Regions from separate parts of the Novosphingobium oxfordense genome, predicted to be linked through region 1. Evidence: predicted binding sites of a transcription regulator. Region 1 holds the regulator's gene; the other holds the start of a gene.

What was found. The regulator LexA, encoded in region 1, represses DNA repair genes until DNA is damaged. The targets are predictions, from matches to a motif close to GTTCCNCNCTTGTTCT.
Region 2: a site for LexA is predicted at 8,041-8,056, ahead of WBP07_RS03315 (ATP-dependent helicase). Genes of this name have one in related genera too.

What each region holds. Positions count from the first base shown of each region.
Region 1 covers NZ_CP147005.1:1,445,304-1,456,184, reverse strand. Annotated here, with positions in the region: gene WBP07_RS06700 (Hpt domain-containing protein) at 1-283, shown strand, start outside; gene WBP07_RS06695 (hypothetical protein) at 374-1,555, shown strand; gene WBP07_RS06690 (hypothetical protein) at 1,591-2,541, shown strand; gene WBP07_RS06685 (sensor histidine kinase) at 2,541-3,935, shown strand; gene WBP07_RS06680 (hypothetical protein) at 3,947-4,168, opposite strand; gene WBP07_RS06675 (citrate synthase) at 4,325-5,608, opposite strand; gene gltX (glutamate--tRNA ligase) at 5,622-7,076, opposite strand; gene WBP07_RS06665 (ComEC/Rec2 family competence protein) at 7,169-9,307, shown strand; gene lexA (transcriptional repressor LexA) at 9,381-10,067, opposite strand; gene WBP07_RS06655 (molybdopterin molybdotransferase MoeA) at 10,182-10,881, opposite strand, start outside.
Region 2 covers NZ_CP147005.1:741,909-752,789, reverse strand. Annotated here, with positions in the region: gene trpB (tryptophan synthase subunit beta) at 1-495, shown strand, start outside; gene trpA (tryptophan synthase subunit alpha) at 499-1,275, shown strand; gene WBP07_RS03350 (bifunctional folylpolyglutamate synthase/dihydrofolate synthase) at 1,390-2,685, shown strand; gene WBP07_RS03345 (hypothetical protein) at 2,689-3,375, opposite strand; gene WBP07_RS03340 (MFS transporter) at 3,458-4,792, opposite strand; gene WBP07_RS03335 (pseudouridine synthase) at 4,906-6,384, shown strand; gene rsmD (16S rRNA (guanine(966)-N(2))-methyltransferase RsmD) at 6,381-6,953, shown strand; gene WBP07_RS03325 (hypothetical protein) at 6,975-7,172, opposite strand; gene WBP07_RS03320 (hypothetical protein) at 7,336-7,944, opposite strand; gene WBP07_RS03315 (ATP-dependent helicase) at 8,081-10,366, shown strand; gene WBP07_RS03310 (methyltransferase family protein) at 10,386-10,881, opposite strand, start outside.

The DNA of each region.
Region 1 (10,881 bases):
ACTGGAGGCCACGCTGGCCGCAGCCGCGGGAGGGGATGCAGATCTCTTCGCGGAACTGCGATCGTCGTATGTTGAAAGCGTGGCGCGGCAGGCGGATCTTCTCGCGCGGTCGCGTTGTGACGGGAACTGGCACGTCGCAGCGATGCGGTTGAAGGGCATTGCCGCCAGCTTCCACAGCGCGCCACTGCTGGCGCTTGCCGAGGATGCGCTTGAAGGCGCGCCGGGCGATCCGGCGATTGTCCGGCGCCTGCGGGCCTACTTGTCCGAGTTTTCCGACAGCTGAATTCAGGCACACGCTTGGCACCCGGGCTTCCCTTGCTTACATGGTGCGGGGTCGCTGGAGGGTTGCACGCTGCGTATCGCATTGCTGGCCATGACGGAGCCCGCGGCAGCGGGACAGCCGGTTCCGCGCGCATTCCTGCGCGTGGGCGGGTCGACGCTTGCCCGACACCAGTTGGGGCTGGCGCTGGCGATGGATTGCCAGAGGGTGATCTGCATCGCCCGTGGAACCTCTCCTGAACTTATAGCGCTTCAGCACGCGGCGGAGGACGCCGGGCTGCAATTTTACATTTCCACCGGCGCGCGGCCGCTATCCGGGCTGGTGACGGCAAGTGACGAGCTTGTCGTGGTCAGCGAGGGACTTTTTGCAGATCCCGCGCGCGCGGCAGCGTTGTTCGACGGTGTGGCGCCTGCCGTGTTGGTGCAGCCGGTGGAAGGCGCGCTGGCGGAAGGATTCGAGCGTATCGACCTCAACCGTGCCGGTGCCGGTCTGCTGCAAGTGCCCGGTCGCCTGGTTGAACAGCTTCACGAACTGCCCGCCGATTGCGATGTGCCGTCCGCACTGATGCGCATTGCGCTGCAATCGGGTGTGCCCATGCGCGAAATTCCGGCTGATGCCCGGGGCGGCGCCAATTGGCGCATGGTTCGTAACGAAGCCGAGGCCCATGCAGTGGAAACCGAGTGGCTGCGCGAACGATTTGGCGCGGGCGAGCGGATGTCGCCGGGGCAGGCGGTGGCCCGCAAGGGCGTTGTCGCGTTCGGATCGACATTGCTTCATGCGGGGAATGCCAGCAATGTCTTGAGTGCCGCCGTGCTGGTGGCACTGGCAATCGCGGGGGGGCTTGCCTGGTTTGGCGCTTTATCGACCGCGTTCCTGTTCGGGGCACTGGGGGCGATTCTCGTCGAGGCGAGCCGGCTGATCCGATCCGCCGAACGTCAGGCGCTGGGGCAGCTTCCGCCGGCCATTCCGCGCGCGAATGTGCTGGGTTGGCTGATAGACGCGACCATTGGCTTGCTCATCCTTGCGAGTGTGACGCGTCTGTTCGGCGAAAGCCTGCTTTCGTGGATGTTCCCGCCGGCGATGTTGATGATGCTGCTGGCCTTGGTGCCGCGTGTGGTCGCCGGGCCGGTAACGCGGTTTGCGAATGATCGGGCGCTGCTTTGCGTGGTACTGGCGCTTGCGGCCGGTTTCGGGCAGGTTGAGCCCTTGGTTGAAGTTCTGGCGGTGGTTCTGGTTGTTCTGGGTATGGCGCTTCCGCTGCGCCGCAAAGGATAACCGGGGCTTAACCAACTGCGAGGTAGAGGGGACGGATGATCGACAATGCTGTCCGTCCGGCCCACGTTCAAACCGTGGAGGCCCTGTTACGCGCGGAGCTCGCGCGGGGGGACGTCCTCGCCGAGAGCGTGCAGCCGGTTCTGCGCCACCTGCTGTCTGCGCAGGATGGGGCCTTGTTCAGCGATGAGATACTCGCCCGCGTGCGTGGGCTGCTTGGCGACCTTGCGCGCGGGCTGCTTGAAACGCACGTGGGGCAGATGGTCGCTCCTACAGGTAGCGAGGAGCATGAGGCGCTCGTCCTTGCCCTCATGGACCAGCGCGCCCTGCTGACGCACGCCCATGCCCTTGCGCTGGAATGGCGCCTGACGGACCTGTTGCAGACGCGCATGGCGCTGGACCCGGTGGTTTCGCCGCTGCTGCAATCGCTCGTCTCTTCGGAGAACGAGGCGATGCAGGGCCTCGCCATGACCTGGCTGGCTTCCCAGGCGCGTTGGTGCCAGGCGCAGCGCAGGATGGGCCTGCCGTTTACCGAACTGCCTGGAGAATTGCTTCATGCCGCACTTCAGGCGCTGCGGATCGCGTTGTCCGGCACCGCCGGGGCCGCCGAGCGAATCGCGATGGCGGAGGCTGCGGTAAGGGCGCGCTACGAGGAAGGCTCCAGCAGGCTCGGCCTCGCGGCACGGCTTGTCATGGCGCTTGGCAATTCCGGTGGAACGGCCCTTGTGATCCAATATGGCGGCTTGGCGCTGTTCCTTTCCGCATTATCCCTCCGATCGGGACTGGATCGCGACGTGCTGGCGCTGTCGACGCATGACGCGCAGGCCGCACGGCTTGCGCTTGCACTGCGTGCGGCCGGACTGGCAACCGACGAAGTCAGCCACCAGTTGGTGGCGTTCCATCCTGGCCATGTTCTGCCGGATGCGTTTGAGCAGGTCAGTGGCGAGATGGCCGCCGCCGTTCTTGCAACGGGGTATCGGGGCGGCTGATGCTCGCGACCGGCAACATAGTGGCCAGGGCCGAGTGCGACGCGCAGGATTGCCTGACGCGCGCGGACGAGCCGCTTGCCGGGCTGCAGGTGCGTTGTGGCGGGGACGTGCCGGGCGCGATTGCGATCCCCGAACTGCTCGATCTGGTGCGCAAGGCGCGCAGCTATGGTTTTCGACTCGCGCGCGCGATCACGGCTTTCGACGGTGCTGAGTTCGTTACGGCATGGGTGGAAATTCAGCCTCTCTACGGTGAGGAAGCGGGCGAAGCGGCCGGTTACTGCGAGATCGTCGTCAGGAACTGGCAGGCAACGCCGGTGCCGGTGGAGGACAATTCGGTCGCCGATCGCCGTCGGACGATGGTGGATCGACACCTGGCCGAACTGACGGCGCGGCTTGACGGGGCGCAGCGCGTGCTCTCGGTCGAGACGGAGAGTCCTGAACTCGCCGATGTAGCTGCGGTGATGGCCGCCGGGTTGGGGCGTTCCTGGACCGAGTTCCTGCCGCCGGAGAAAATTACTCACAAGCAGCCACTGCACTGGCGCTTGCTGGACGGCGCATCGATACGGGTCGAGAATTCGCTCCGTCCATGGCGCGTGGCGCTTGTCCCTCAGTTCCAGCCCGGGTTCGACCCCACGGGCTTCGAACTTCTGCTGGTGTCGGATGTGCCATCGCAAACGATGACCGCTCCGGAGCCGGTGTCGGAACCGCTCATGCGTCGCGGCCTGGTTGGGCAGGATCTGGCGCCGGTGCTGCGCCAGCCGATTGCGCGGATCATCGCCAACGCGGAAACGATCCGAACCCGACTGGCAGGCCCACTGCCCGATGCATATGCCGAATATGCTGGCGAAATCGCCGGAGCGGGCACGTTGCTGCTTGGGTTGCTGGAAGATCTTGCCGATCTCGAAGTCGTCGAATCCGACAGCTTCAGCACTACTGCTGACAGTATCGACCTGTCCGAAGTCGCCCGGCAGGCGGCGGGAATTCTTAATGTTCGGGCACGCGAAAAGGGCATTCGCGTGGAGCCGCCACATGCGAGCGAGAGCTTGCCGACATTGGCGGAATTCCGGCGAGTGCTGCAGATCCTTCTCAACCTTCTCGGCAACGCGATCCGCTATTCGCCGGAGAATTCGCAAGTCTGGATCCGGTTGGATGCCTTGGCAGACCGGGCCTGCATCACTGTAGCGGATCAGGGGCCCGGCCTGGCCGTTGAGGATCAGGAACGCGTGTTCGAGAAGTTCGAGCGCCTTGGCCGCAGTGGAGACGGCGGCTCAGGACTGGGCCTCTATATCTCCCGCCGGCTCGCAAGAGCGATGGGCGGCGACCTCAGGGTGGAAAGCGCACCAGGTCAAGGCGCCCGCTTCGTGCTGGAATTGCCGCTCGATCGCGAAGGCTGAGAGTCGCGGCTTTACAGGCGATTGCTGCTGCGCCCGTTGGTCCGGCGCGCCAACCACAACAGGATCGCGCCCACGCAGGCCATCACCGCGCCCCGCACTGCCCAGCCGCGATCGTCTATCATGAAGCTGTCCCTGGGCCAGAGGATCAGTCCGGTGCCTTGTCCGACCCAGAGTGCACCCAGCGCCACGGCGAACAGCCCGATGATGAAGGCAAGAATACGCAAGAACAGCATGTAGCGCCCCCAATGTCTGCCCACCGTCCCTGGCAACAACTTGCGGCCAATTTATGGCTTTCGCAACCCAATACGTGATCGTGCGGGGTAACGAAAAAGGCCCCCGCTTTCGCGAGGGCCTTTGACGGATACCGCGATGGTTCGCGGATCGATCGATCAGCGCTGGCCGATCGGCACGTAATCGCGCTGCGTCGGGCCGGTGTAGAGCTGACGCGGGCGGCCGATCTTCTGGCCTGGATCCGAGATCATTTCGTTCCACTGCGCCACCCAGCCGACGGTGCGGGCAAGGGCGAAGAGCGCCGTGAACATCGTGGTCGGGAAGCCGATGGCCGACAGGATGATGCCCGAATAGAAGTCAACGTTCGGGAACAGCTTCTTCTCGACGAAGTACGGATCGTTGAGGGCGATCTCTTCGAGGCGCAGCGCGGTCTCGAACAGCGGATCGTTTACCTTCAGCGCATCGAACACTTCGCGGACGGTCTTCTGCATGACGGTCGCACGCGGGTCGTAATTTTTGTAGACGCGGTGACCGAAGCCCATCAGGCGGAACGGATCGTTCTTGTCCTTCGCACGCTCGATATAGTGCGGGATCTTGTCCGGGGTGCCGATTTCCTTGAGCATGTTAAGCGCGGCTTCGTTCGCGCCGCCATGCGCGGGGCCCCAGAGGCAGGCGATGCCGGCCGCGATGCACGCGAACGGATTTGCGCCCGACGAACCGGCAAGACGCACGGTCGAGGTCGACGCGTTCTGCTCGTGGTCGGCATGGAGGATGAAGATGCGGTCCATCGCCTTTTCGACGGCGGGGATCACTTCATATTCTTCCGCCGGCACGCCGAAGGTCATGCGCAGGAAGTTGCCGGTGTAGCTCAGCTTGTTGTCCGGGTAGAGGAAGGGCTGGCCAACCGAATACTTGTAGGCAGCTGCAGCGATCGTCGGCATCTTGGCGATGAGACGGTGCGAGCTGATCTTGCGGTGCTCGGGATCCGAGATGTCGGTCGAGTCATGGTAGAACGCCGAGAGGGCGCCGACCACACCGCACATGATCGCCATCGGGTGGGCGTCACGGCGGAAGCCGCGGTAGAACGTCGCCAGCTGCTCGTGGAGCATGGTGTGGCGGGTGATGGTATTGGTGAAGCCATCCAGTTCACCCACGTTCGGCAGTTCGCCGTTCAGCAGCAGGTAGCACACTTCCATGAAGGAAGAATTCTCTGCAAGCTGGCCGATCGGGTAACCGCGGTGGAGCAGGACGCCTTCGTCACCATCGATGTAGGTGAGCGCGCTTTCGCAGCTCGCCGTCGAGGTGAAGCCGGGGTCGTACGTGAACATGCCGGTCTGGCCGTAAAGCTTGCGGATGTCGACGACATCCGGACCGACGCTGCCCTTCAGCACCGGGAAATCGATTTCCCCGTTGCCAGCATTCAGTTTGACCTGATCACCCACCAGTTCTTACTCCTTATATGTGCGACCCGGTCGTGGCGCTCGCCTGCGCGCCAATGCGAGCAAGGCTTTCGTCCCGGCCGAGCAGAACCAATACGTCGAAAATACCCGGAGAGGTCGTCTGACCAGTCAGGGCGGCGCGCAGCGGCTGCGCGAGCTTGCCGAGGCCTAATCCCAGCTCCTCGGCCATTGCCTTGAGGCTGGCTTCCAGTGCCTCCAGGGCCCATTCGGACTCTCCGGAAAGACGCTCGTGGATCGCGGCAAGGCGCGAACGCCCTTCGTCGGTCAGGAGCGCCTGCGCCTTTTCGCTCATGGCGAGCGGGCGTTGGGCAAACAGGAAGGCGGCGCCTTCGGCAAGTTCGTTCAGGTCCTTCGCGCGGACCTTCAGGACGGGCATGGCCTGCGTAAGCAAAGTCATGTCGGGATCGGTGTAACCGGCCGCTTCGAGGCGCGGCTGAACGAGGCCGGCAAGCCGGGCGTCGTCCGCTTCGCGCAGATAGTGGCCGTTGAGGTTCTGCAGCTTGGCAAGGTCGAAGCGCGAGGGCGACTTGCCGACGTCGGCCATGTCGAACCACTCGACCGCCTGTTCGCGGCCGATGAATTCCTCGTCGCCATGGCCCCAGCCGAGCCGCAGCAGATAATTGAACAGCGCTTCGGGCAGCACGCCAAGGTCGTCGCGATACGAATCGACGCCCAGCGCGCCGTGGCGCTTGGAAAGCTTGGCGCCATCCGAACCGTGGATCAGCGGCACGTGGCCGTAGACTGGAACGTCCCAGCCCATGCCGTGAATGATCACAAGCTGACGGAAGGCGTTGTTCAGGTGGTCGTCACCGCGCAGGACGTGGGTGACGCCCATGTCGTTGTCGTCGACGACGACCGCGAGCATATAAGTCGGCGTACCATCCGAACGCAGGATGACGAAATCGTCGATTTCCTCGTTCTTGACGGTCACTTCACCCTGGACGAGGTCCTGGATCGTGGTTTCGCCATCGCGCGGCGCCTTGGCGCGCACGACGTATGAGCGATCGGTGGGCCAGGTCGACGGATCGGCATCGCGCCATTCGCTGTCGATGCGGAACGGGCGGCGTTCTTCCTGTGCCTTCTGGCGGCGCTCGGCCAGTTCCTCGGATGTGAGGTAGCAGCGATAGGCATGACCATTGGCGATCAGTTCCGCAGCCACTTCGGCGTGACGATCCGACCGCGCGAACTGGAATACCGCTTCCTCGTCACCGCCAAGGCCCAGCCAGTTCAACCCGTCGAAAATCGCCTCGATGGCCGGCTCGGTCGAGCGGGCGCGGTCGGTATCTTCGATGCGGAGGAGATATTTGCCGCCGAAATGGCGTGCATAGAGCCAGTTGAACAGCGCGGTGCGCGCGCCGCCAATATGGAGAAAACCCGTGGGCGAGGGGGCAAAGCGCGTGACGACGGTCTTTCCTGCCGTCTGTCCGCTCGATGCGCTGCCGCTTGCCATTGCTACTACCTTCCGTCCTAATGTCGACCATGGCCAGTCACGCCGCCACGACCGATGATCCCTGCTTTCCGGCTCCTGCCGGGAGCGCTGCATTGCAGCATCGCCCATGGATCAGCCAGAGCCACATGTCGAGCAGTTTGGCTGGTGTCGAGTGTTTTCTTTCGAACTGCACTTTCGAGCGCGCACCCTGGCTCGCAGTGGGATTCGGCACCGGAATTGCGGGCTGGTTTACCATGCCCGGGCCTCGATGGTGGATTGCATTTTGCGCAACAAGTGCGGCGATCGCAATCGGTGCCAGCGTCTGGCGGCACGGTCGAACGCACTTTCCATACCTGCGGACGGCCCTCATCTCCATGGCGCTGGTTTTGGCGCTTGGTTGTCTTTTTGCGTGGGGGCGCTCGGCAATGGTCGGATCTGCGCCCATTTCTCGGCCAATATCGGGCATTTTTGCGGCAAGGGTGCTGTCCGTCGAAGAGCAGCCGGCGCTGGCGCAAAAACGGTTGCTGCTATCTATGCGCGAGCCAGGAACGGCGCGTGCAATCAAAGTGCGCGTCAACCTGCCGGATCGAGTCGGAATGGCTGGGGTACGCCCGGAAACGACGCCCCCGCTGACCGGGGGCGCCTTGATACGCTTCCGAGGCAGGCTTGCGCCGCCAGCGCCACCGCTGCTTCCCGGAGGATACGATTTCGCCCGGGCGGCGTGGTTTGCGGGGATATCGGCCTCGGGAAGCGTGCTGGAGCCGGTAGAGGTTCTCGAAACTGGAAACGGCGGTGATGTTCTGGGGGCGTGGCGTGCAGAACTGTCCGAACATATTCGCTCAAAATTATCGGGCAGCGTGGCCGGTATCGCGATCGCTTTCGCGACAGGGGATATGGGGGCGATCGAGCAAAACGACGCGCAGGCGATGCGCGATGCGGGATTGGCCCACTTGCTCTCCATCAGCGGCCTTCACGTCAGCGCAGTGATCGGTGCTGTATATTTCCTCGCCTTGCGTCTGTTGGCGCTGTCGCCAGCGTTGGCTCTGCGGTGCCGTCTGCCGATCGTTGCGGCTGCATTGGGGGCACTCGCCGGGATCGGCTATACCTTGCTGACGGGATCGCAAGTGCCGACGGTGCGATCCTGCGCCGGGGCGCTGCTGGTGCTCATAGCTCTCGCTTTGGGGCGGGAGGCCTTGTCGGTTCGTTTGCTGGCGACGGGTGCTTTCGTGGTCATGGTGCTTTGGCCCGAATCCATTATCGGCCCCAGCTTTCAGATGAGCTTCGCGGCCGTGCTGACGCTGATAACGGTGGCGAATGCTGGACCGGTGAAGCGCTGGATGGCGCCTCGCGACGAGGGGATGATCGCGCGAATCCTGCGGGCTCTTGCGATCATGCTCGTAACCGGCATCGCGATCGATCTCGTGCTTGTGCCGATCGGCCTCTACCATTTCCACCGTGCCGGAGTGTACGGTGCCCTGGCAAATCTTGTGGCGATTCCGTTGACGACATTTATCGTCATGCCGCTGGTTGCCTTTGCTCTGTTGCTAGACGTTGCAGGGCTGGGCGCGCCGCTTTGGTGGCTTGCCGACCACGCCATAGCCATTCTTCTGGACATCGCGCACGCCGTGGCCGCGCTTCCCGGTGCCGTGCGATTTATGCCCGTCATGGGAGGTGCGCATTTTCTGCTTTTTGTAGTGGGTGGATTGTGGCTGGCGCTATGGTCCGGGCGAGTGCGATGGTTCGGCTTGTTGCCTGCCTTGGCCGGGGCTGTGGGATTGGCGTTTCTGACACCGCCAGATATTCTCGTGGCCGGTGACGGGCACTACATTGGAATGGCTGTCGGCAGTGAGGCGCGACTTGCAACCCTGCGCGAAAGCAAAAGCGGCTATGCCATGGACAACTTCATGGAAATAGCGGGCCAGCGTAACGCTCCCTTGCTATTGACTGATCAGCCTGAAGTTCGCTGCAATCAGGATTTTTGCGCGGTCAGGCTTCTGCGCGGGGGGCGAACCTGGCATGTTCTCGTCGCTCGCAGCACCGCTTACGTTCCAGTGGCTCAACTGTCCCAAGCCTGCCGACGCTCTGATATAGTCATTGCCGATCGCCGCCTGCCACAAGGCTGTCAGCCACGCTGGCTTCGCATCGACCGGCCAATGCTCAAGCGAACCGGCGGGATCACCATCGATCTTGACGGGCGGACGTTCCGTACTGTTGCAGAGCAACAGGGTGAACATGGCTGGTGGCATCAATGAGGAAGGCTGGCCGGAATCGCCTGCCAATCGGGACCTGCCTCCTCGCCGGGGCGTGGAGGCAGGCAATTCAAAATCAATGGTAACGGCGCAGAATGCCAGCCAGCTTCCCTTGAACCTGCACCTCGCTCGCGCCGTAAATCTGCGGTTCGTAAGCTGCGTTCGCCGGGTCAAGGCGTACCTGCGGCCCTTCTCGGCGCAGATATTTCAGGGTGGCCTCTTCACCCCGGATCAGCGCGACGACGATTTCGCCGTCACGGGCGGTGTCCGTGCGCTTCACGAGGGCAAGATCGCCATCGAGAATGCCCGCCTCTATCATCGAGTCGCCCGATACTTCGAGCGCGTAATGATCGCCTGACCCAAGTAGGGCGGCGGGAACGGGAAGCATCGACTGACCTTCGATCGCCTCGATCGGTACGCCGGCGGCGATCCGTCCATGCAGCGGGATCTCGATCACATCGTTGGCAGCTTCCAACGCACGCGGCGCCGGTCGCAGTGACGGGGGCGTCTCGCGCGGTGCTGCAGTGGTTGCGGACTTGCTGCTGAGATCGTCGGGTGCCCGAAGCACTTCCAGGGCGCGGGCACGATTGGGCAGGCGCCGGATGAAGCCGCGCTCTTCGAGAGCCGAGATCAGGCGATGGACGCCGGACTTGGACTTGAGGTCGAGCGCTTCCTTCATTTCCTCGAAGCTGGGCGAGACGCCACTCTCTTCGAGCCGCACCTGGATGAACCGGAGCAATTCGTGCTGCTTGCGCGTCAACATCTGGCCTGCCTCACCTGCTTCGCCGCAAACCGCGGCCATGTTCCCTTCGCGAAGAACACTTGCAGGTCCGTTCGCGAACAATGAGGGAACAATTAAGCAACGAATGTGGTAACGTCAAGCAATACCGCCATTCTGGAGCAAGTAGACCCAGACCGGATCGCCAATCGCTGCAGGCGGCGCATGGGGTGGGCGGTCTATCAGCACATTGCTTGCCGCTAGCGAGGCCAGCGCGCCGCTGTCTTGCAGGACTTGCGCGGTCACGTTTTCACCGTCCCACAGGCCTCGCAGGAATTCGCGCCGGTCACCGCTCTCGGGAAGAGGGCTCCCTAGCCGGGTCAGGATCGGCATTGCCTTCGGCTTTGCCGCGCCCAACATCGCGCGCAAAACGGGAAGCAGGAAGTGGTAGGCTGTGACGAGGCTGGACACTGGATTTCCGGGCAGCCCGATAATCAGTTGCCGGTGTGACCCATGCGTCCTGGTCGCGACAAGGATGGGTTTGCCGGGCTTGATCGCCACCCGCCAAAAATCGATTTCGGCGCCCCATGCTTCGAGTGCCGGGCGAATCAGGTCATGATCACCGACCGAGGCGCCGCCGCTGGTGACAATCACATCGGCCTCCGCCGCGCTCTCGAAAGCCTGGATCAGTGCGTCCAAGCGATCTTCCACGGGGCCGATATGGTCGACCCGCACCGGCATACTCCGCGCGAGAGCCGCAAGCATTGCGCCGTTGCTGGCGGGGATTTGATGGGGTTCGCACTGTTCGGGATCGGACGCGAGTTCGTCACCACTGTCGATCGCCACGAGTTGGGGTATG
Region 2 (10,881 bases), 700 kb from region 1:
GTGGGCGGCGGATCGAACGCGATCGGCCTGTTCCACCCCTTCCTCGACGATCCCGACGTCCAGATGACCGGTATTGAGGCAGCGGGCCACGGCATCGACACCGACAAGCACGCCGCGTCGCTCACCGGCGGCAAGCCCGGCATCCTGCACGGTAACAAGACCTATCTGCTTCAGGACGAAGACGGTCAGATCACCGAGGCGCACTCGATCTCGGCCGGTCTCGACTATCCGGGGCTTGGGCCGGAACACTCGTGGCTGCATGAGAGCGGCCGCGTGAACTACGTGCCGATCACCGATACGCAGGCGCTCGACGCGTTCCAGCTCTGCTGCGAGTTGGAGGGCATCATCCCCGCCCTCGAAAGCTCGCACGCGCTGGCTGCCCTGCCGCAGCTGACGGCGGAGATGGATGAGGACAAGCTGCTTGTCGTCAACGTTTCGGGCCGCGGCGACAAGGACATCTTCACCGTCGCCGAAGCGCTGGGTGTGGAGCTTTAATCTATGACCCGCTTCAACACTGCCTTTTCCAAAGGCCCCGCGCTCGTCTGCTTCATCACCGGGGGTGACGGCGATACGGCCGCCAATCTCGACGCGCTGGTCGCGGGCGGTGCCGACGTGATCGAACTCGGCATGCCGTTCACCGATCCCATGGCCGACGGCCCGGCGATCCAGGAAGCGAACATCCGCAGCCTCGACGCCGGTACCAAGACCGCCGACGTGTTCCGCATCGCCGGCGAGTTCCGCGCCCGCCACGCGCAAGTGCCGCTGGTGCTGATGGGCTACGCCAACCCGATGATCGCGCGCGGTGCGGACTGGTTCGCGGACGAATGCGCGAAGGCCGGCGTGGACGGCGTGATCTGCGTGGACATCCCGCCAGAGGAAGACGCCGAACTCGGCCCGGCCCTGCGCGAAAAGAGCGTTTCGCTGATCCGCCTTGCCACGCCGACGACCGACGCCGCGCGCCTTCCCGCCGTGCTCGAAGGCTCCTCGGGCTTTCTCTACTATGTCTCGGTGGCGGGCGTTACCGGCATGCAGCAGGCGGCACAGGGCTCGATCGAGGATGCCGTGGCCAAGCTGAAGGCAGCCAGTTCGATCCCCGTCGCGGTGGGCTTTGGCGTGCGCACGCCCGAACAGGCCAGTGCCATCGCGAAGGTGGCGGACGGCGTGGTCGTGGGCTCGGCACTGGTCGATCTGGTCAAGCAGCACGGCACGGACGCCCCGGCCCATCTGCGCGAACTGACTGCCGCGCTGGCGGAAGCGGTCCACACCGCGCGCTGACATCCAGAACTTCGTCCCTAAACTTCGTCATTGCGAAACGCGTGACGAGGACGCAATCCGTGCATCGCGGCGGCCGACAAGGCTTGCCGCGATGTGCTTTTCCAGACGGGTGCCATGAAAGACTTCGCCGTTTCCGAAGACCCACGCGTCCAGGCCCAGCTTGACCGGCTTGCCGCGCTGTCCATACCGCAGGGACGTCTTGGACTGGAGACGATCCTTGCCCTGCTGGAACGGCTGGGCAATCCGCAAAAGCGTCTGCCACCCACCTTCCATGTCGCCGGCACCAACGGCAAGGGATCGACCTGCACCTACCTGCGCTTCATGTTGGAGACGCAGGGGCTGAAGGTCCATTCCGCCACCAAGCCGCATCTGGTCCGCTATAACGAGCGTATTCGCCTTGGCGGCAAACTGATCTCAGACGAAATGCTGGCCGACCTGCTCGCCGAAGTGCTCGACGCGGGTGAGGATCTGGGCCCCAGCTTCTTCGAAGTAACGACAGCTGCGATCTTCCTGGCTTTCGCGCGCGAACCGGCCGATGCCTGTGTGATCGAAGTCGGCCTGGGCGGTCGGCTGGATGCAACCAACGTGCTCGAACACCCCGCCGCATGCGGAATCGTCACGCTGGGCATCGACCATGAGGCGTTCCTGCTGCGGCCCGAAGAAGGCGCGCCGGAAGAACCGCTCGCCCGCATCGCCTTCGAGAAGGCCGGCATCGTCCGCAGCCCCGCGCCCGTGGTCACGCTGTCCTATCCGCAAAGCGCCGAACTCGAAATCGAGCGCGCCGCGCTTGCCGCCGGAGCGCCGCTGCACATGCGCGGGCGCGATTGGGACGCGGCCGTGGGTGACGTGATCGAATATTCGGACCGTCACGGCGAACTGGCCTTGCCGCTGCCTGCCCTGCCCGGCACGCATCAGGCCGAAAACGCCGCACTCGCCGTGGCCATCCTGCGCCATCAGGACCGCGTGACTGTATCGCCCGAAGCCATGGCAGAAGGAATCCGCGCCGCCCGCTGGCCGGCTCGGCTCCAGCGCCTTTCCCATGGCCCGCTGACGCGCCATGCCGGTGCGCGGGAGGTCTGGCTGGATGGCGGTCACAATCCCGACGCCGGCCTTGCCATTGCCCGCCATTTCGCCGGACAGCGCCTGCACCTTGTCATCGGCATGCTGGCGAACAAGGATCCGCGCGCGCTCACCGCGCCGCTGGCGCAGAGCATCGCCAGCATTCGCGCGGTGCCGGTGCCGGGTCATGATTGTCATGGCCCGGAAAGCTTCGGCTCCGTTGCACTCGCGGCGGATAGCGTGGGTGATGCCCTGGCCGATCTGCCGAACGATGGCCTGCCGGTGCTGATCGCGGGTTCGCTCTACCTTGCCGGCGTCGTGCTGAAGGGCAACGACGAAGTGCCTGACTGAGCCTTAGCCCAACTTGCCGAACGGCAGTAGCTTCAACGCCAGCGCAGCCGCCGCCTTTCCGTCGTTGGCGCGCAATGCGGGCAACATGGCGATGGCCGCGCGCTTCACGATGGCGTCGAGCGGCGTCGGCGCCTGCGATGCGGCCGCCGCTTCTGCCAGCTTGCGCGTCTGCGCGACGGAACCATGGTCGCTGCGGATCTGCAACAGGGCCGCCATTCCCGGATAGAATGCCCGGTTGCCGCCGAAGTCGATCGCCCGCGACATTGCCGACATGCCCTGATCCTTGCGTGCGCCCAGCGCGGTGCGCGCAAGGAAGCCGCCCAGTTCGTCCACCGCGCCAAGGTGCCAGGCGGCGATCGCCATCTGCACTTCGGGATCGCGGGGATTCTGCGCCAGAAGCCGCTGAAAGACGTCGAAAGAGGCGCGCACATCCGTGCGGCTATGCGTGAGCTTGCCCCGATAGCCGATGGCCACGCCCCGCTGGAGCGCAGCCTCCCGATCGCCCGGGCGGGCGGCGAGAGCCCTGTCGGCCCCGGCGATGGCCTGACCGATCAGTTGCAGCGCCCGCGCCTTGTCATCGGTGTTGAACGCGGCGGTGGTGAGAATATCGCGCGGGGTTTCGGCAGCCATGGCGGCAGCCGGCGCCGCAGCGATCAGCCCGCAAGCGGTCGCAAAGGCCGCCCCGCGCATTGGCATGAGTGCAAGGCAAATCGTTCGCAGCATGCCACTTTCTCCTTTCGCGTCGCCCCACTCCTGATGAAAATCCCTTCGGTCAGGAAGGATCCGCCTCCAGCTCGGAAACGTCTTCTCCCGCCGTGCCCATCGCCTGATCGACCAGTCCGGTGCGGCACATCCACCAGAACAGCACGATGCCCGGCAGCGATGCGACGGTGGTGAGCAGGTAGAAGTTCACGTAGCCCATCGCCTCGATCAGGGCGCCCGCCGTAGTGCCGGTAAGCAGTCGTCCGACCACGCTCGCCGCCGCCGAAATCAGCGCGTACTGCGCTGCGGTGTAGCGAAGATCGCAGAGCGCGGAGAAATAGGCGATCACCACCACGCCGCCATAGCCCGATGCGATGTTCTCGAACCCGATCGCGCCCGCCATGCCCCAGTTGCTGTGTCCAGCGGCCGCGAGCGCCGCAAAGCTGAGGTTGGAGGCGCCCATCAGGATCAGCGAGACCATGACCGAGCGCTTGAGGCCCATCTTCGCGAATGCCACGCCGCCGATGAACACGCCGATCAGGTAAGCCCAGAAGCCGAGGCCGACGTCGTACAACGCGATTTCGTCATTGGAGAACTTCAGATCGTCGAACAGCAGGCGGAACGTCAGGTTCGCCAGCGTATCGCCGATCTTGTGAACAAGGATGAAGGTCAGGACCAGAAACGCGCCGTTGCGGCGGAAGAACTCTGCAAAAGGCCCCGCGATCGAATTCCACACTTCGACCACGCCGCGCTTTTCGACCACGACCTTACGGCGTTCCGGCTCCCCCAGAAGCGCTGCGGTCAACATCGCAGGCAGAGCGAAGAAGGCGCAGGCGGCATAACCCACGCTCCAGCCATGGCGTGCGGAGAGCACCAGCGCCAGTGCGCCGGCACCGGCAGAGCCGATGCGCCAGCCATACTGGCTCATCCCCGATCCGGTGCCCAGCTGGTAAGGCTTCAGCGTTTCGATGCGATAGGCGTCGATCACGATGTCGAAGCTGGCACCCGCCACGCCCACCAATACGGCGGCAATGATGGTTGCACTGATATCGGCCGCGGGATCGACGAAGGCCAGGTTCAGCACCGCCGCCATCACGAACAGGCCGCAGACCATCATCCATGACACGCGCTGGCCCATCTGGCCGATCACCGGCAGGCGCACGCCGTCGATGATCCAGGCCCAGAAAACCTTCAGGTTGTAGACGAGGAAGGCCAGCGTGAACGCGGTGACGGTCTTCTTGTCGATCCCGTCCTGCGCCAGGCGCGTGGTCAGGGTCGCGCCGATCATCGCGTAGGGAAAGCCGGAAGACAGGCCCAGCGCGAAGGAAGCCAACGATTCCTTCTCGAAATAAGGCTTTACCGAATCCCAGACGCCGCGACGCTGTTCGATGCTATGGGCGTCCACGCAGTGCTCCCGAAGTTCCAGACACGCAAATATGCGAATTTGCCGTAACCTAGCGTGGCCTTGGCGCAAGGGAAGGCTGGATGAAGCGACGATCAACAGGTATGGGCGGGCGAATGTCCAAACCTCCTTTTAAATCCGGCGGCCCGAAGCGTGGCGGCGGCGGCTCGCGCGATGGTTCCTTCCGTGACGGCCCCCGTGGCGGTTCTCGTAGCAGCGGCCAACGCGGCGGCGCCCGTGGCGATGCCCCCCGTGGCGACGCTCCGAGCGGGCGCGGCGCACGGGGCGACAGTCGCCGCGAAGGCCAGCGCGACGATGCTCGCAGCGATGCGCGCGGTGCCGCCCGCGGCGAACGCCCCGCATTCGGCCGCGGCCCACGCAACTCTGCCGACAGCAAGTCGTTCGGCAACAAGCCCTATGGCGAACGCAAGTCCGGCGAATACCGCAGCGATGACCGCCCGCGCGGTGATCGCAACCGCGACGATCGGGCCCCTGGCCGCAACGAAGGCCAGCGCGGCGATCGGCCCACGTACGGCCGGGGACCGCGCAAGGCCGACGACGGCAGGTCGTTCGGCGAAAGGCCATCCGGTGGCAGATCGTCCGGTGGCCGCTCAGGCGAACGCGAAGGCGGTGATCGTCCCCGCAGCGCTCGCCCCTACGGCGAACGATCGCGCGACGAGCGCGGAGGCAATGAACGCTACGGCAGCGACCGCTACGGCAATGACCGTTACGCTGGCGCCGCTCGTTCCGATGAGCGCCGCAATGACGAGCGTCGCGCCCGCCCGGCCCGGCCCGTTCGCACCGCACCGCGCGCCGCAGCGCCCACGGCCAAGACGCCCGGCATGCCCGTGCGCGAAGGCGAGCGCATTGCCAAGCTGCTCGCCCGCGCTGGCGTCGCCAGTCGGCGCGAGGCGGAGCGCCTGATCATCGAAGGCCGCGTGCGGCTGGGCGAGGATCTGATCGAAACGCCCTCCACCGTGCTGCCTAACCTGCGCGGCGTGACCGTGGACGGCAATCCGGTGAAGGACGCGGAAGAAACCCGCCTTTTCATCTTCCACAAGCCCTCTGGCCTCATCACCGCCGAGCGCGACCCGGTAGGCCGCCCGACCATCTATACCGCCCTGCGCAACGCCCTGCCCGAAGGCGCGGGCCGCGTGATGCCGATCGGCCGGCTCGACCTCAATACCGAAGGCCTGCTGCTGCTGACCAATGATGGCGAATTCAAGCGTCAGCTGGAACTGCCCGCCACCGGCGTACCGCGCACTTATCGCGCACGCACGTTCGGAGACATCACGCAGGACCAGCTTGAAGACCTGATCGAAGGGATCGAGATCGAGGGCGTGGTCTACGGCAAGATCGACGCCAACATGGAACGTCGCACCGGCCGCAACCAGTGGATCGAAATGACCCTGACCGAAGGCAAGAATCGCGAAGTTCGCCGCGTTCTCGAACATCTGGGTCTTCAGGTCAGCCGTCTGATTCGCACGTCCTACGGCCCGTTCCGCCTGCTCGATCTGCCCAAGGGCATGGTCGTCGAAGTCAGCGAGCGTGAGCTTGAGAACTTCCGCCGTACCCTGCCGGACGCGAAGGCATGAAGCCGGCAAACGCACGTACGGGCCTGCGCATCGTCGCGGGCGAGTGGCGCGGCCGCAAGCTGGCGACGCCTGAGGGCGATACCACGCGCCCGACGGCGGACCGCACGCGCGAGACGCTGTTCTCGATGCTGGCGAGTCGTCTTGGCACGTTCGAAGGGCTGAAAGTGGCCGATTTCTTCGCGGGATCGGGCGCTCTCGGCCTAGAGGCTCTGTCACGCGGGGCGGCGCATTGCCTGTTCGTCGATCAGGATCCCGCCGCGATCCGCGCGATCCGCACCAACATCGCCAATTTGCAGGCGCAGGCGCAGAGCGACGTGCGGGCAAGCTCGGTCATGTCGCTGGGGCAGGCGAAAGACACGCTCGACCTCGTCCTGCTAGACCCGCCTTACGATACCGGCGCAGGGGCAGTGGCGATAGACAAGCTGAACCGGCTCGGCTGGATCGGCGAGCAGACGTGGGTCACCCTCGAAACCGGGCGCGACGAAAGCGTGTCGATCCGCGGCTTCGAGGTTGAGTCCACGCGCGACGTCGGCAAGGCGCGGCTGCATATCCTGCGCCGCACCGCCTGATCGCCCATATACCTGACGGCGTTACTTCTTGTGGGCCGACTTGGCCTTCTTGGGCGTGCTGCGGACTACCCCGATCTGGCTCGGGTTGATGCAGCTGTCCTTCACCGTAGCCGAGCAGACCTTGTAAGTCTGGCCGTCGATCGAAACCTCGGTCGGCCGGCCACGACTGTCGCGCGCGGTCACGTCGGCCTTCTGTTGGGGAGGCGGAGGCGCTGCCATGGCAGCCGTTCCGAGAGGAGCCGCGACGACGGCGGCAGCAAGCATAAGCAAGTAACGGGACATCCGGTTTTCTCCAATGACGAGACGAATCCCGCCCGGTGAAATTCACCGGACGGGTTCTGGTTCCCGCCAACAAAGATAGTTCTGTTTAAATTTTCACAGATCATTTGCCGCCGCGATTGCGGCAATTGTCCTGAAGTTTCTTCGTGCAGACCGGATAGTCCTTTTCCATCGCCGTTGCCGGCGGCGGAGTAAGCGCCCCCTTGTAGGGTCCGCCCTGATAGTTTTCGTCCGCCGGCATGGCGGGCGGCACCGACTGGCCGGCCGCCTGCGGGTCCGGTACGCCGGTAGTCGGCATGCCCTCACCCGGCGGGTTCGCCTGCGCCATCGGCGTGGACGGCTTCTGTCCGTTGAGCTGCTGGGCCACGGCGGTCCAGGCGATCTTCTGTTGGTCCGGGCTCATCTTGTAGATCTGGCCGCGCTGATCGGCCGTCATCGCCCAATAGCCTTTCTGCTGCTCGCCAGACAGGCTCCAGAAGTAGGCTTTGTACTCCGGCGTCCACGAATCGTAGTCGGCTTTCATGTCGGCCGGCCAGGCATCGTAAGTGCTCTTCTGGTCGGGTGTCATCGCACCGGAATCGGAAGGCGCGGCGGGCGATGGTGGCGCCTCGGGCGCGGGGGCGACATCGCCGGCGGTGCTTTGGGCCTGGATGGGGCCGGACAGCGCGGCGAGTGACAGAACAGCCGCCCCGGCCAACAGGGAAATACGCATGGCATCTCTCTCCGTATGATCGTTATGCGAAAGCGACGCCCGGTGCCGGGGATTGTTCCGCCGATGCGACGAAGCGGCCTTGCGCCGCGATGCCCCGTTCCCTAGATGTTCACGGGTGAACGATCTGCAATCCCCCATGACTGACCCCGCTTCGGACCCGCTTGTCGAGGGGCTGAACCCGCCCCAGCGTGAGGCGGTGCTGACCACCGAAGGTCCGGTGCTGATGCTGGCAGGGGCCGGCACGGGCAAGACGGCGGCGCTTACGCGCAGGCTGGCGCATCTCGTCCGCAGCCGCCTTGCCTGGCCCAGCGAGATCCTTTGTGTCACGTTCACCAACAAGGCTGCGCGCGAAATGCGGGAGCGTGTGGGCCACCTGATCGGCCCCGCTGTAGAGGGGATGCCCTGGCTGGGCACCTTCCACGCTATCGCCGCCAAGATGCTGCGCCGCCATGCCGAACTGGTGGGGCTTCAGCCAAACTACACGATCATCGATACCGACGATCAGCTTCGCCTGCTCAAGCAGCTTATCCAGGCCGAGGGGCTGGATGAAAAGCGCTGGCCCGCGCGCCAACTGGCCGGTTGCATCGATCGCTGGAAGAATCGCGGCCTCAACCCCGCCGATCTCGATGCCGGCGAGAACGAGGCCTATGCCAACGGGCGGGGCCAGAAGTTCTACCAGCTCTATCAGGACCGCCTGAAGACGCTGAACGCCTGCGATTTCGGCGACCTGCTGCTGCACATGCTCAACATCCTGCGCACCAATCGTGAAGTGCTGGAGCAATACCAGCAGCGCTTCAAATACGTGATGGTGGACGAATATCAGGACACCAACCAGGTCCAATACTTATGGCTGCGGCTGATCGCGCAGGAGCGCAAGAACATCTGCGTGGTGGGGGATGACGACCAGTCGATCTATTCCTGGCGCGGCGCGGAAGTGGCCAATATCCTTAAATTCGAAAAGGACTTTCCCGGCGCCAAGGTGATCCGGCTGGAGCAGAACTATCGCTCCACACCGCAGATCCTGGCCGCTGCCTCGGGCCTGATCGGCGAGAATACCCAGCGCCTGGGCAAGACGCTGTGGACCGAACGCCATCCCGGTGAGAAAGTCCGCGTGATCGGCGTGTGGGACGCGCCGGAGGAAGCACGCCGCGTGGGCGACGAGATCGAGCGGCTGGAACGCGAAGGCGCCCCGCTCGATCAGGTCGCCATCCTCGTGCGCGCGCAGTACCAAACGCGTGAGTTCGAAGACCGCTTCATCTCGATCGGCATGAAGTACCGCATTATCGGCGGCTTCCGCTTTTACGAGCGCGCCGAAATTCGCGACGCCCTCGCCTATCTGCGCGTAATCGCTCAACCTGCAGACGACCTTGCGTTCGAGCGGATCTACAACGCCCCCAAGCGCGGCCTTGGCGCCAAGGCGCTGGAGGCGCTGCACACCCTCGCCCGCCGCCGGGCCATCCCGCTGGCCATGGCCGCGATCGAGATTGCCGATACCGACGAACTGCCCGCCCGTGCGCGCAACACCTTCCTCTCGCTGATGCGCGATTTTGCGCGCTGGCGCGATCTGTCGGGCACCGAGAACCCGGCCGACCTCATGCGCACCGTGCTGGACGAGAGCGGCTATACGGATGCCCTGCAGGCCGAAAAGACACCGGAAGCAGCGGGCCGCCTCGAAAACCTGGTCGAACTCGCCCGCGCCATGGAGGAATACGAAAGCCTGGGCGACTTCCTCGAACACGTCAGCCTCGTGATGGACAACGATGCGGCGTCGGACGAGGAGAAGGTCACGATCATGACCATGCACGCCGCCAAGGGGCTGGAGTTCGACAACGTGTTCCTGCCCGGTTGGGAAGAAGGCGTGTTCCCCTCCCAGCGCGCGATGGACGAAGGCGGCCTTGCCAGCCTGGAGGAAGAGCGCCGCCTCGCCTACGTTGCGATCACCCGCGCACGGCGCAAGTGCACGATCCTGCACGCCGCCAATCGCCGCATCTATGGCCAGTGGACCAGTTCGATTCCCTCTCGCTTCATCGCGGAGCTGCCGGACGACCATGTCGAGGCGGAAACCACGCTTTCCGGCGGTGCCTCGCTCTGGCGCGCGCAGTGGACGGAAATGGCCGATCCTTTCGCCGAAGTGGCCCGCGCCCAGCCTGCACGGACGATGACGCGCGGCCCCGGCTGGCAGCGCGCCGCAGCGCAGGAATACGATCCCAAGCCGCGCCGCATCGCCGAATCGACGCGCAGCGCCGCCAGCTTCGCCGCCAAGCCCCGCACCGATATCGCGATCGGTGCACGCGTCTTCCACGAGAAGTTCGGCTACGGCAAAGTCACCGGGCAGGAAGGCAACAAGCTGGAGATCGATTTCGAGCAGGCCGGTGCCAAGCGCGTGCTGGACAGCTTCGTGAAACCCGCCAGCGAAGTGTGAGCGGGCCTCAGGCCAGATATCAGATCACACCGGGAACCAGTCGCGAACGCACTTTCGCCGCATATTCGCGATAACTTGGATCGATGCGGAGGACCTTCTCCTCCTCATCGGTGCGCATCCACAGCAGGATCCAGGTCAGCGCGTAGATCGCGACGTTCCACGGCGACAGGTAAAGCAGCAGATAGCCGACGTGGTTGACGATATAGGCCATGTACATCGGATGGCGCACCAGACGATAGAGACCGCCACTTTTCACGCCGCGATTGGCCGCCACCAACCCGAAACTGCGCCGCAGCGAAAGCTTGGCGATGATCGACAGCGCAACGCCGCCGACGATTAACGTGGTCGAGACGATATCGGGCGCCAGTTGCACGCCGTTCGGCACGACCAGCAGCGCCGCACCGGTGCCGCCGAAGCCCAGCAATACCGTCTTTAGCCCCGTCGCCACGTCACCCGGTCGCTGCAGCAGGATCAGCGCCACACCCAGCAGCTCGGCAATCAGAAACACCAAGAGC